4 regions of the Mesorhizobium sp. MC2-1-1 genome follow, and region 1 is predicted to be linked to each of the others. Evidence: predicted binding sites of a transcription regulator. Region 1 holds the regulator's gene; each other region holds the start of a gene.

Evidence for each region. The regulator LexA, encoded in region 1, represses DNA repair genes until DNA is damaged. The targets are predictions, from matches to a motif close to TGTTCNNNNTGTGTTCNG.
Region 2: the regulator LexA is predicted to act here: its motif matches at 1,132-1,149, upstream of ACR64R_RS12975 (ATP-dependent helicase).
Region 3: the regulator LexA is predicted to act here: its motif matches at 1,427-1,444, upstream of ACR64R_RS03745 (ATP-dependent helicase).
Region 4: the regulator LexA is predicted to act here: its motif matches at 1,211-1,228, upstream of ACR64R_RS20035 (helicase-related protein).

What each region holds. Positions count from the first base shown of each region.
Region 1 covers NZ_CP195205.1:1,772,750-1,776,116, forward strand. Annotated here, with positions in the region: gene kynU (kynureninase) at 1-752, opposite strand, end outside; gene lexA (transcriptional repressor LexA) at 1,203-1,937, shown strand; gene ACR64R_RS08980 (ComEC/Rec2 family competence protein) at 1,931-3,367, opposite strand, start outside.
Region 2 covers NZ_CP195205.1:2,578,477-2,581,843, forward strand. Annotated here, with positions in the region: gene ACR64R_RS12970 (glucose/quinate/shikimate family membrane-bound PQQ-dependent dehydrogenase) at 1-949, opposite strand, end outside; gene ACR64R_RS12975 (ATP-dependent helicase) at 1,190-3,367, shown strand, end outside.
Region 3 covers NZ_CP195205.1:784,191-787,557, forward strand. Annotated here, with positions in the region: gene ACR64R_RS03745 (ATP-dependent helicase) at 1-1,412, opposite strand, end outside; gene ACR64R_RS03750 (hypothetical protein) at 1,520-1,687, opposite strand; gene ACR64R_RS03755 (hypothetical protein) at 1,815-1,991, shown strand; gene ACR64R_RS03760 (LysR substrate-binding domain-containing protein) at 2,234-3,202, opposite strand; gene ACR64R_RS03765 (hypothetical protein) at 3,313-3,367, shown strand, end outside.
Region 4 covers NZ_CP195205.1:4,045,912-4,049,278, forward strand. Annotated here, with positions in the region: gene phbB (acetoacetyl-CoA reductase) at 1-697, shown strand, start outside; gene ACR64R_RS20035 (helicase-related protein) at 1,394-3,367, shown strand, end outside.

The DNA of each region.
Region 1 (3,367 bases):
GGCTGCTGCACATCGGCAAGATGCCGCTCGGCCGCATAGATGAACGCGGGTGAACCTGGCCCCCCGTTGAGATATTTATAGGTGCAGCCGACCGCGAAATCGGCGTTCGCCCTGTCAAGTTCAACCGGCATGGCCCCCGCGCTGTGACACAGATCCCATACGATCAGCGCACCGGCGTCATGCGCCTTGCGCGTGAGCGCCGCCATGTCGCGCAACTCGCCGGACTTGTAGTTGACGTGGTTGACCAGCACCACCGCGGTGCTTTCGTCGATCAGTTCCTCGATGGTTGGCGCGTGCACGCCGGCCAGGCGCAGGACGGTGTTCTTTCCGGTCGAGGCCACGCCTTCGGCCATATAGAGATCGGTCGGAAAACTGTCGCCCTCGGCAACGATCACGGTTCGGCCCGGCCGCATCGCCATCGCCGCATGCAGCACCTTGTAGATGTTGATCGACGTGGTGTCGCAGACCACGGTCTGGCCAGGCGCCGCGCCGATCAGCCGCCCGAGCTGGTCGCCCAGTTCGACCGGCATGTCGAACCATCCATCCTTGTTCCAGGCACGAATGAGGTCATGCGCCCACTCCTCGTTAGCTGCTTTGCGCAGTTCCTCGAATGCGGCGTGTGGAGCGGCTCCCAACGAATTCCCGTCGAGATAGATCACCCCTTCCGGCAGGACGAATTGATCGCGCAAGGCACGCAGCGGATCTGCTGCGTCCATAGCCTCGATCTCGGCGAGATCAGGAATTCCCCCCATTATGCTACCGCCTACATTTCGGAATGCCCGCCGCTCACGGCTGGCCAAGAGCGGTTGTCTCACCACCGTCGGCGTCCGGGCAAGAACCTTTCGTCCTGTGTTAGCTGGTCCATGGAGGGCGAGAACCGTGAACCGGCAAATCGCCGACGTTGGCATTTTGGGTTCGTTTCGTTCACGGTGCGGCATGCGCAATCGATGTATGCGCGATCGCACCCGGCACTTCCGTGATGCCGCCACCCGCTGTTCCCATTTAAGCAAGGCTGCAAATTCGAGCGGAATCAATGCCACTGCGCTACAGGTAGCGGCCAAGGCCCCTCGGATGCAACATTGTTTCGGCGGTCCTAACAAATTCACTAAACTTTAAACGGTTGCGGAACACAACTGGAACAGATAGTGTTTGTTCTGGGTTTGTTTTTCTGATTCTGGTTTCAGAACCCGTGGGGGCCGCCGATGCTGACGCGCAAACAACATGAACTCCTGATGTTCATCCATGAACGCCTGAAGGAGAGCGGGATTCCTCCATCCTTCGACGAGATGAAGGAGGCGCTCGACCTCGCCTCGAAGTCCGGCATCCACCGTCTGATCACGGCGCTGGAAGAGCGCGGTTTCATTCGCCGGCTGCCGAACCGGGCGCGCGCATTGGAGGTCTTGCGGCTTCCCGACTCGATCGCGCCTGGCTTGAATGCCGCTAAGAAGTTTTCGCCTAGCGTCATCCAGGGGGGCCAGGGCAATCTCGGTCGACAGGTCAAGCCGGCGACGCCGTCGCGCACGCCGACGCCCAGCAATGACGATGAATCCACTTCGGCCGTTTCCATCCCGGTTATGGGCCGCATCGCCGCCGGTGTGCCGATCGACGCCATCCAGCACCAGACGCATTCGATCACTGTGCCCCCGGACATGATCACCGGCGGCGAGCATTATGCGCTGGAGGTCAAGGGCGACTCGATGATCGAGGCCGGCATCTTCGACGGCGACACCGTTATCATCCGCAACGCCAACACGGCAAGCCCGGGCGAGATCGTGGTGGCGCTGGTCGACGACGAGGAAGCGACGCTCAAGCGCTTCCGCCGCAAGGGCGCCTCGATCGCGCTCGAGGCGGCCAACCCGGCCTATGAGACCCGGATATTCGGACCGGATCGGGTAAAGGTTCAGGGCAAGCTGGTCGGGCTGATCCGGCGTTACTGAGTGGGCGCCGGTTTGATGTTCGCTTTTTCCTGTCGCTTGTACGGAGGCAGCCCCCTCGCCTCGCGCGCGTATTTCCGCTGCTCGTGCCATGGCCGATACGGTTCTTGGACCGCGTAGCTGATGGCCGGCCGCGCGGTTGCCGATTGCGGATCGAAGAAGATGGCGGCGCTGCCGCCGCGCGCCAGTTGCCGTTTGGTGACGACGAGCACGCGCGGATCGCGGCATGGGTTGTAGGCCGTGGCGTCGTTGATGACGATGAGGTCCGCGAACCCGCAGGCCGACCGGGCGTTGTCTCGGGTCTCGGCGAGCGCCACGATCGCGCCGGAAGGATACCGGCCGATGCAGAGATCGCCGATACAGTAGAAGGGCGAGCCCGCCGGCAGGTCGACGGGGTCGGCGATGTCGAGCGCCCCGTTGGCGAATGTCTCCGGCGGCACGATTTGCTCGGCTTTCAGCGCCCGTTTCCAATTGTCGGTGGTGAACTCATTGGAGCGTTCGCGGTTGATGGCAAGCTCTCCGCCGCCGATCGGCATTGCCACCAGATGGGCATCCTCTGAAATGAGCACATCAGGCGTTCGGACATGCGGGATGGCCAGCAGCGCGGCGAGCGCGAACGGAACGGCGGCTAGCCTCAGCCAGGTGGTGGCCATGGTTGCGATGACGAGCGCGATGGTTGCTAGCAGCACGGACTGGATCGAGATAAGCCCGACGGCATCGACCGGCGAGCGCTCGGAAATCCATGCCGAGATGGCTATCATCGCGGTGAGCCCCTTGCCCATCACATAGAGAAAAGGACCGTCAAAGCCGAAGGGCATGGCCAGTGCGCTAAGCACGGCGAACGGCATGACGATCAGAGAGACGATCGGCATGACCGCCAGATTGGCCAGCAAGCTGAGCGGCGACACACGCTGGAAGTGCCAGATTGCGAACAGCAATGTCGCGCTGCCCGCGACAAGCGAGGTAATCGCGGCTCCACCCACTCCAACCGCCAGTTTTCGAGAGACGAAGCCGACAAACGAGCGCCTTGCCGGCGGCGTGGTCGTTTTGCCGGCGCGGTAGTCGGCAAAGCCGGCATAGGCGCCGACGAGCGCAGCAGTGGCGGCGAAAGACATCTGGAAGCTCGGGCCGACCACTTCATGCGGCGAGACGAGGATGACGGCGATGGCCGAGATCGCCAGGTTTCGCATCGTCAGCGCCGCGCGGTCGAAGAGCACGGCGACAAGCATGACCGCCAGCATGATGAAGCTTCGCTCGGCCGCCACCACGATACCGGAGATCACGAGGTAGCAGGCGATCGAGAGCAGCGCGATTGCAGCGGCATATTTCTTCACCGGCCGGCGCGACGAGAAATCGGGAAACAGCGCGAAGGCACCTCGCAACAGCACCATGATCGTGCCGGCGACCAGCGCCATGTGGAGACCGGAGATCGA
Region 2 (3,367 bases), 810 kb from region 1:
CCGACTTCGGATAGGGCATGTTGGCCATCAGGTTCAGCGTGCCGCCCTCGGCGAAAGACGCACACACCTGCCCGTTCGCGGCGTCGAGCGCGATCAGCCGCGCGTCGGAGGTCGGCAGGTAGATGCGCTGCGCGCAAGGCTGGCCGGCAGCGATCCTGGCGTCGGCGTAATAGGATACGCCGCGACAGGTCTGGTGCTGGCGGTTGTTGTCGAGCTTGATCTTCGGGTCGTAGCGCCACTTTTCCTTGCCGGTCGCGGCATCGATGGCGATGGCGAAATCATGCGGCGTGCAGATGAACAGCGTGTCGCCGATCTTCAGGGGTGTCACCTGATAGGTCGTCTCGCCGATGTCGCCAGGCCCCTTCACGTCGCCGGTGCGGTAAGTCCAGGCCGGCTGCAATTTGGCGACATTGTCGGGCGTGATCTGGTCGAGCGGCGAATAGCGCTGGCCGAAAGGCGTGCGGCCGTAGAAATGCCACTCGCCATCCGGGATGTCGCCGCCGAGATTGGGGGCCGTCGCCACCTTTTCGGTGCCCAGCGTGCCGGCGATGTCCGTAGGATCGGCGGTCATTGAATAGCCGGCGACCGCGAGCGATGCGAGCACGGCCAGGATCAGCGGCGCGCGCGCGTCTGGCCCCCGCAGGCCCCGCCTTGCCCATGGCGTCAGCAGCCACAAGGCGATGAGCACGATGACGCCGCCGCGCGGAGCGAGCTGCCACCAGTCGAAGCCGATTTCCCAGACCGCCCAGCACAAGGTCGCGAGCAAGAACAGCGCGTAGAGCCAGAGCGACGTCGACCTGCGCCTGAAAAACAGCCAGGCGGTGATCAGCAAGACCAGGCCGGCGGCAAGGTAATACCAGCTGCCGCCCAGCACCGCGAGCCAGACGCCGCCACCGCTCAGAATGAGACCGATGATGAGGATGAGGAGGGAAGTGATGGTGACAGCCAAGACGGTGCTCCTTCGACTGTTGCGCGCTTTCAAGCAATTCCAGGAAAAGTGTGAAGCGGTTTTCCGTCCGGAATTGCGTCTAACGAGGAGGCGGCTTTCAGGCGACGGCATGCCGTCCCTGCCCTGCCGCCAGCTTTCCCTTGCCCGCTCCAGCTGTCAAGTTGGCCTGGCACATGCGAAACTGGAACAAAACGTAGACAGTTCTGGTCTTTCGCTGCCGAATCACTACATTCGGGATCAATGTCGGGCTTTTCCGAAGACATGCCTTTTTTTGATGAACCGAATGCGCGGCCCGCGGCGGCCCCGTCCGGCATAGCCGCGCGCGCCATGGCGGCCCGCAGCGGCCAGCACAGCGCCCCCGACTACCTGAAGGGCCTGAACCCCGAGCAGCGGCTCGCCGTCGAGACGACCGAGGGCCCTGTCCTGGTGCTCGCCGGCGCCGGCACCGGCAAGACGCGGGTTCTCACCACGCGCATCGCCCATATCCTTGCCACCGGCAGGGCGTTCCCCTCGCAGATCCTGGCCGTCACCTTCACCAACAAGGCCGCGCGCGAGATGAAACAGCGCATCGGCCACCTGATCGGCGAAGGCAATGTCGAAGGCATGCCCTGGCTCGGCACCTTTCACTCGATCGGCGTGAAGCTGCTTCGTCGTCACGCCGAGCTTGCCGGGCTGAAATCCGATTTCACCATCCTCGACACCGACGACGTCGTGCGGCTGATCAAGCAGCTCATTCAGGCCGAAGGGCTGGACGACAAGCGATGGCCGGCCAAGACCTTCGCCCAGATGCTCGACAACTGGAAGAACAAGGGCCTCGGCCCCGACGAGATAGCGGAAGGCGATGCCCGCAGCTTCGGCAACGGCAAGGGCCGCCAGCTCTACAAGGCCTATCAGGAACGGCTGCAGACGCTGAATTCCTGCGATTTCGGCGACCTGCTCTATCACCCGATCCGAATCTTCCGCGCCTATCCGGACGTGCTGAAGGAATATCACCGCAAGTTCAAATACATACTGGTCGACGAGTACCAGGACACCAACACCGCGCAATACATGTGGCTAAGGCTCCTGGCGCAGCGGCCCGGGCGCAGCCCATCGGCCGAAGGCCGCAAGCCCGACCGGGGGTCGGCCGGTCAGGCCGCCCCCGCGGAGGCCAGCGAGCGCGCGGCCGTGAGCGAGAACAAAGTCAATATCTGCTGCGTCGGCGACGACGACCAGTCAATCTATGGCTGGCGTGGCGCCGAGGTGGACAACATCCTGCGTTTCGACAAGGATTTCCCGGGCGCCACCATCATCCGGCTGGAGCGCAACTATCGCTCCACCGCGCATATACTGGGCGCGGCTTCCCACCTGATCGCCCACAATGAGGGCCGCTTCGGCAAGACGCTGTTCACCGATCGCAACGACCCCGAGGACGACAAGGTGCATGTGCATGCCGCCTGGGACTCGGAGGAAGAGGCCCGGGCTATCGGCGACGCCATCGAGGCCTATCAGCGGCAGAAGCATAATCTCAATGACATGGCGATCCTGGTGCGCGCTTCGTTCCAGATGCGCGCCTTCGAAGACCGCTTCATCACGCTGGGCTTGAACTACCGCGTCATCGGCGGCCCGCGCTTCTACGAGCGCCTGGAAATCCGCGATGCGCTGGCCTTTTTCCGCGTCGTCGCCAACAGCGGCGACGACCTCGCCTTCGAACGCATCGTCAACGTGCCGAAGCGTGGGCTGGGCGAAGCCACCATCCGCCAGATCCACGACACCGCGCGCGCCATGCGCGTTCCGATGCTGGAAGCGGCCGCCACGCTGGCCGAAAGCGACGAACTGAAGCCGAAGCCGCGCGCGGCATTACGTGAGGTCGCCGCCAATTTCGAGCGCTGGCAGAAAGCGCTGGAGACCACGCCGCACACCGAGCTCGCCGAGACCATCCTGGAGGAGAGCGGCTACACCGACATGTGGAAGAACGACCGTTCGGCGGATGCGCCCGGGCGGCTGGAAAACCTAAAGGAGTTGATCCGCTCCATGGAGGAGTACGAGTCGCTTCGTTCCTTCCTCGAACATGTGGCGCTTGTCATGGATGCCGAACAGAACGCCGAACAGGACGCCGTCTCGATCATGACGCTGCATTCGGCAAAAGGCCTCGAATTCGAGACCGTGTTCCTCCCCGGCTGGGAGGAAGGCCTGTTCCCGCATCAGCGCGCACTGGATGAAGGCGGCCGCTCCGGCCTGGAGGAAGAGCGCCGGCTTGCCTATGTCGGTCTGACCCGCGCCAAGAAGAACCTGCATATCTGGTTCGTCTCCAACCGACAGATTCATGGGCTGTGGCAATCGACAATCCCGTCGCGCTTTGTCGATGAGCTGCCGGAAACCCATATCGACATCGCCGATGGCGGCAACTCCTATGGCGGCTACGGCAATCCCTACGGC
Region 3 (3,367 bases), 990 kb from region 1:
CGGAAGCGGGCGAGGCCCAGCGTCTCGTCGAGCGACGTCGCCATGGTGTCCACGATCTGCGAGGCGGCGGACGGCCCGATGCCCGGCATCAGCTGCAGCACCCGAAAACCGGCGACGCGGTCGCGCGGGTTCTCGGCGAAGCGCAGCATCGCCAGCATGTCCTTCACATGGGCGGCGTCGAGGAATTTCAGCCCGCCGAATTTGACGAAGGGGATGTTGCGTCGCGTCAGCTCCACCTCCAGCGGCCCGCTATGGCTCGATGTGCGAAACAGCACCGCCTGCGCCTTCAGCGCCGTGCCTGCCTCGCGTTCGGCCAGGATCGCCTGGCAGACATAGTTCGCCTGTTCGACCTCGTCGCGCACGCTTACCAGTTGCGGCTTGTGCGACGACCGGCGCTCGGTCCACAGATTCTTGGTGAAGCGCTCGCTTGCCTCGCCGATGACCTTGTTGGCGGCGGCCAGGATCGTCTCGGTCGAGCGGTAGTTGCGCTCGAGCATGACGATCTCCGCGCCTTGCGCGAACTGCTTCGGGAAATCGAGGATGTTGCGCACTTCCGCCGCGCGGAAGGAATAGATCGACTGCGCGTCGTCGCCCACCACGGTCAGGCCCGCGCCGTCCGGCTTCAGCGCCAGGAGGATCGAGGCCTGCAGCCGGTTGGTGTCCTGGTACTCGTCGACCAGCACGTGGTCGAAGCGGGAACCGAGGTGAGCGGCGATCTCCGGCTCGGCCGCCATCTGCGCCCAGTAGAGCAGGAGGTCGTCGTAGTCGAGCACGTTCTGCGCCTGCTTGGCCTCGACATAGGCAGCGAAAAGCTCCTTCAGTTGATCCGCCCACGCCGCGCACCATGGGAAGGCCGAGCCCAGCACTTCGCCGAGCGGCGCCTGCGCGTTCACCGCCCGCGAATAGATCTGCAGGCAGGTGCCTTTGGTCGGAAAGCGGCTTTCGGTTTTCGACAATCCCAGCTCGTGCCGGGCAAGGTTCATCAGGTCGGCGGAATCCTCGCGGTCATGGATGGTGAAGGCCGGGTCGAGGCCGATCTGCTCGGCATAGTCGCGCAAGAGCCTTGCACCGATGCCGTGGAAGGTGCCGGCCCAGGCGAGGGCGTCGGCGATGATCGCGGCATCGCGCCCCAGCACTTCGCCGGCGATGCGCTCGACGCGCTTGGCCATCTCGGCGGCTGCCCGGCGGGAAAATGTCATCAGCAGGATGCGGCGCGGATCGGCGCCCTTGACAATGAGATGGGCGACGCGATGCGCCAGTGTGTTGGTCTTGCCGGAGCCGGCGCCCGCGATCACCAGCAGCGGCGCGGCCACCTTGCCGTCGCCATGCACCACCGCCACCCGCTGCTCGTCATTCAGCCGGGCAAGATAGGCGGGCGTCTCGAAGGACGAATCATGGGCGGCGATGTTCATCGCCCATCAAGCATCGTTTCTGCTTTGTTCGCAATATAGCTGATCTCGCCTCTGGCGCTCGTGACCGGTAAGAGCCGGCGAGACAGGTAACCTGCCCGCGGCTAAAACTACCGCCTCGGCGCCACTCCCATCGCTGCCGACTGCCGCCTCAGATTGCGCCTCTCGTCGCCTGGCATGTCCAGCGGCGCGACATTGCCGGGCACCTCATCAATCATCCTCACGGCAACGCGATAAGCGGTATAGGCGAAAAGGCCGGTAAGCAGCAGGCGGATCATCATCGTCTCCTCGTGCGGTTAGTTTGGCTTTCAACCGGGGGCGGGCCGGTTGGTTCCCCCCACGCGCAACCAATCCGCCACCGCCTCGTTTGCCAATCATGCAAGGGGCGAAGGAGAGGAGGTCGTCATGACGAAGGTTCCTGTGCTGCTGGCTCTTGCGGCAGGGCTCGCGCTCGCCGCCTGCGACAACAGCGTGCAGCCCACCAAGGCGCCCGGCGATGAAGTCAACCAGAACCCTCAGGTGGACAAGAACCCGGTGCCGAAATCCACCACGGGCGGCGACCAGCAGGGTACGAAGCAATAGGGCAGGGCGGGTTGATTTGTCGGCCTTGAACGAAGAAGGCCGGCGCTGCTTGGGAGGAAGCTCGATAGCGCCGGCCAAGCGGGAAATCAGGCCCGCCGCGCAAATCAAGATAGCTGAGTCTCGACCTTGCGTCATGGTGCGATCGCGGTAGCGCTACGCACCTGCGAGGAAATCACCGGGAAATCCTTAAATTCCGGCGCGGTCCGTCTTCTCGGGCCCTCGGCGGCCAGCGATGTCGGGCTTCACCCCATCGCCGATCGTCCCGGCTGTCCGCCTGCGATCTCCATGTCCAACTGGCGCTGCGTCAGCGCCGCTTCGGCCATGATCCAATGCTTGAAGAGTTCCACCTTGCGCGCGCCAAGCGCCTTGATGGGGCTTACGAAATACCATCCGGCCGTGTTGGGATGATGGACCGCGAAGGGGGCCACCAGCCTTTCGGCTCGGATGTCGCTTGCCATATAGGCGCGGTTGGCGACGGCGAACCCCATGCCGGCATTGGCCGCCTCGTAGGACATCATGCAGGAATCGAAATAGACGCTCCTGGTCTCGCCAAGCACGAAGCTGGCGCCGGCAAACCCCAGCCACGACTGCCAGTTCTGGGTGCAGGTGTCGGAGTGAAGCAGCGTGAAAAAGCGCAGATCTTCCGGCGTCACCTTGGACAGCGGCTTGTCGCCTAGAACCTGGTGAAACAGTTTGCGGCTGCAAACCGGCGTCAGGTCTTCCTTGAAAAGCAAGTCCGAGATGAGGCCAGGGAAATTGCCGTCGCCATAGCGGATCTCGAGATCGTATTCCGAGGTCGAGAATTCGTGCGTGGCGTAGGAAGTCGACACCCGCATCTCGATTTCGGGATGTTGTTGCTGGAAGGTGGACAGCCTTGGAAACAGCCAGCGCGCCGCGAAGGTCGGCAGCACGCAGATGCGAAGCACATGCGCCTGCGACTGGCCGGTGGCCTCCATGCTGGCCGCAACGATCCGCTCGAGCGCCTCGCGCACGCGCGCCACATATGTCTCGCCCTCCGGCGTCAGCGACACCGCGTTGCCGCCGCGCTCGAAGATCTTGAAGCGCAGTTGATCCTCCAGGCTCTTCACGCGCTGGCTCACGGCGGACGCGGTGATGAACTGCTCCTCGCCGGCGCGCGTGAAATTCCTGTGCCTCGCGGCGCTTTCCACGATTTTCAGCGAGTTGAGATTGACCTGACTGAGCAGACGCACGTGGCTCGGACCTTAAGCTGGGCTTACGCTAGCACCAGCATTCCTAATTTTACAGGGTGGGCGTTTAAATGACTGTTTACCAAGTGTTGCCCCCATCTTGGAGAAACAGAATGAACGCCCACACAATTCCCGAACTGCGTTGTGCAATGAGCCGCGAGGCCATCA
Region 4 (3,367 bases), 2.3 Mb from region 1:
GTCGCGCGGCATAGGCGCGGCGATATCGGTCGCGTTGAAGAACGCCGGCTATTCGGTCGCGGCGAACTATGCCGGCAATGACGAGGCGGCCGCGAAGTTCAAGGCCGAGACGGGCATCCCGGTCTATAAATGGTCGGTGGCCGACTATGACGCCTGCGCCGCCGGCATCAAGCAGGTCGAGGCCGATCTCGGTCCGGTCGCGGTGCTGGTCAACAATGCCGGCATTACCCGCGACGCCATGTTCCACAAGATGACGCGCGAGCAGTGGAAAGAGGTGATCGACACCAACCTTTCCGGCGTCTTCAACATGACGCACCCGCTGTGGAGCGGCATGCGCGACCGCAAGTTTGGCCGCGTCATTACCATTTCCTCGATCAATGGCCAGAAGGGCCAGGCCGGCCAGGCAAACTATTCGGCTTCGAAGGCTGGCGACATCGGCTTCTCCAAGGCCCTCGCCCAGGAAGGGGCCCGAGCCGGCATAACCGTCAACGTCATTTGTCCGGGCTACATCGCCACCGAGATGGTCAAGGCGATCGACGAGAAAGTGCTCAACGAACGTATCATCCCGCAGATCCCTGTAGGCCGCCTCGGCGAACCGGAAGAGATCGCGCGCTGCGTGGTCTTCCTCGCTTCGGACGAAGCCGGCTTCATCACCGGCTCCACCATCACCGCCAATGGCGGCCAGTACTTCGCCTGACACCCGTTATCGCTAAGGCGGCCCCAATTTTGGGGCCGCCTTTTGCCCGCCGGCAAGGCCGGCGCGACACCTTGCCTCAATTCGGCACGCAAAGGTTAACGGCCGGGGCACTCCCTGTGCGCAACTCTCTTCACAAGCTGTGAGTTCTCGGTGGGCAAGCTGTGGATAACACCATATCTAGGGGTGAACAAACCGGGAAAACCGACAGATCGCTGATTCGTCGCCGATTCGTTCCGGCTTTGACCGGAAAGTTAACGGCGGGCGGGGCAAACGTCACCGAATTCGTTAAAAGCGATTAAGAAAAGTCAATAAATTCATAACCTTGACGATGGTCCCGAGGTCGACCGCGACAGGTCCGCCGGCAAGGTTAACGGTCATGCCCAGCTCGATGGGGCTAGGCATAAATCGGGCCAATTTCTCGATTCAGCATGTGGTGAGACTCATCGTCAAAAAATCCACATGTAGCCGTGAACAAACCCTGAACCAGGACGAGTCAGCGATTCGTCGCTGATTCGTTCCAGACTCGTTCCAGCCGTTAACAGGAGCCGATTTTGGATGCCGCAGCCGGCCCCGCCTACCCAGCAGAGGAACATTCCGCTTTCGCTTGGCGTTTTAAATCCCTATGTGTCGCCTGTCATACACGACGGCGCCGCCGTGGTTCAGACTACAAGCGGCAGAAACCTCATTTCCGAGCCGATGAACATCCAGCCGAAACATTCCCAGCCTTTGATCCTTTCGGGCCGCGACGTGACGGCCGTGCTGGGACCCACAAACACCGGCAAGACCCATCTCGCCATCGAACGCATGGTCGCGCATGAGAGCGGCGTGATCGGCCTGCCGCTACGGCTGCTCGCCCGCGAAGTATATGCCCGGGTCTGCGAGAAAGTAGGCGCCCACAAGGTGGCGCTGATCACCGGCGAGGAGAAGATCGTTCCGGCCGGCGCGAGATACTCGGTTTGCACCGTCGAGGCGATGCCGCGCGAAACCGACGCCGCCTTCGTCGCCATCGACGAAGTGCAGCTCGCCGGCGATCTCGAACGCGGCCACATTTTCACCGACCGCATCCTGCATCTGCGCGGCCGCCAGGAAACGCTGCTTCTGGGCGCGGCCACCATGCATGGCATCTTGCAGCGCCTGTTGAAGGGCGTGTCGGTGGTGACCCGGCCAAGGCTCTCTCACCTTGCCTATGCCGGCTCGAAGAAGCTGACCCGGCTGCCGCGGCGTACGGCGATCGTCGCTTTCTCGGCCGACGAGGTCTATGCCATCGCCGAACTGATCCGCCGCCAGCAGGGTGGCGCCGCCGTCGTGCTCGGCGCGCTCAGCCCTCGCACTCGCAACGCCCAGGTCGAGATATTCCAGTCAGGCGACGTCGACTATCTCGTCGCCACAGACGCCATCGGCATGGGGTTGAACCTCGACGTCGACCATGTCGCCTTCGCCCAGAACCGCAAATTCGACGGCTATCAGTACCGCAACCTGGCTGCGGCCGAGCTCGGCCAGATCGCCGGCCGCGCCGGCCGGCATCTGCGCGACGGCACATTCGGCGTCACCGGCCAGGTCGATCCGTTCGACGAGGATCTGGTCGCCAAGATCGAGTCGCATGACTTCGACCCGGTGAAAGTGCTGCAATGGCGCACCGCCGATTTCGATTTTTCCAGCCTCGATGCGCTGAGGCGCTCGATCGAGACCAATGCGCCGGTCGAAGGGCTGACCCGCGCGCTGCCGGCCGTGGACGCGCAGGCGCTGGAGCACCTGTCGAAGGACGGCGACATCCGCGCTTTAGCTTCCGACAGGGAGCGCGTCGCGCTGCTGTGGGAAGCCTGCGCTCTGCCGGACTACCGCAAGATCGCGCCGGCGCAGCACGCTGACCTTATCGCCTCTATCTATATGGACCTTGCGCGGCATGGCCATGTCGATGAGAATTACATGGCCGAGCAGGTGCGGCGCGCCGACACGACGGAAGGCGATATCGATACGCTCTCGCACCGGATCGCGCAGATCCGCACATGGACTTTCGTCTCCAACCGCCCCGGCTGGCTGGCCGATCAGCTACACTGGCAGGAAAAGACGCGCGAAATCGAAGACAGATTGTCGGATGCGCTGCATGAGCGGTTGACGAAACGCTTCGTAGACCGCAGGACTTCCGTCCTCATGCGGCGCCTTAGAGAAAATACCATGCCTGAAGCCGAAATCAGCCCCACCGGAACCGTCCTCGTCGAAGGCCATCATGTCGGCGAGTTGCAGGGGTTCCGCTTCACCGCCGACCAAAGCGCCGGCGGCGAGGACGCCAAGGCGGTGCGAACCGCCGCCCAGAAGGCGCTCGCGGCCGAGTTCGAAGCCCGCGCCGAACGCTTTGCCGCCTGCGCCAATGGCGACCTGGCGCTCGGCTCCGACGGCGTCCTGCGCTGGATCGGCGCGCCGATCGGCACGCTGGTCGGCGCCGACGAAGCGCTGAAGCCGCGTCTGGTCCTGCTTGCCGACGAGCAGCTGAACGGCCCAGCCCGCGACAAGGTCGCGGCGCGCGCCGAACGCTTCGTCAACTTCCAGATCGAGTCGCTGTTGAAGCCGCTGGTCGATTTGAAGAATGCCGAACAGCTCACCGGCATTGCGCGCGGCATCGCCTTCCAGTTGGTTGAGCATTTCGGCTTGATCAATCGCCGCGACATCGCG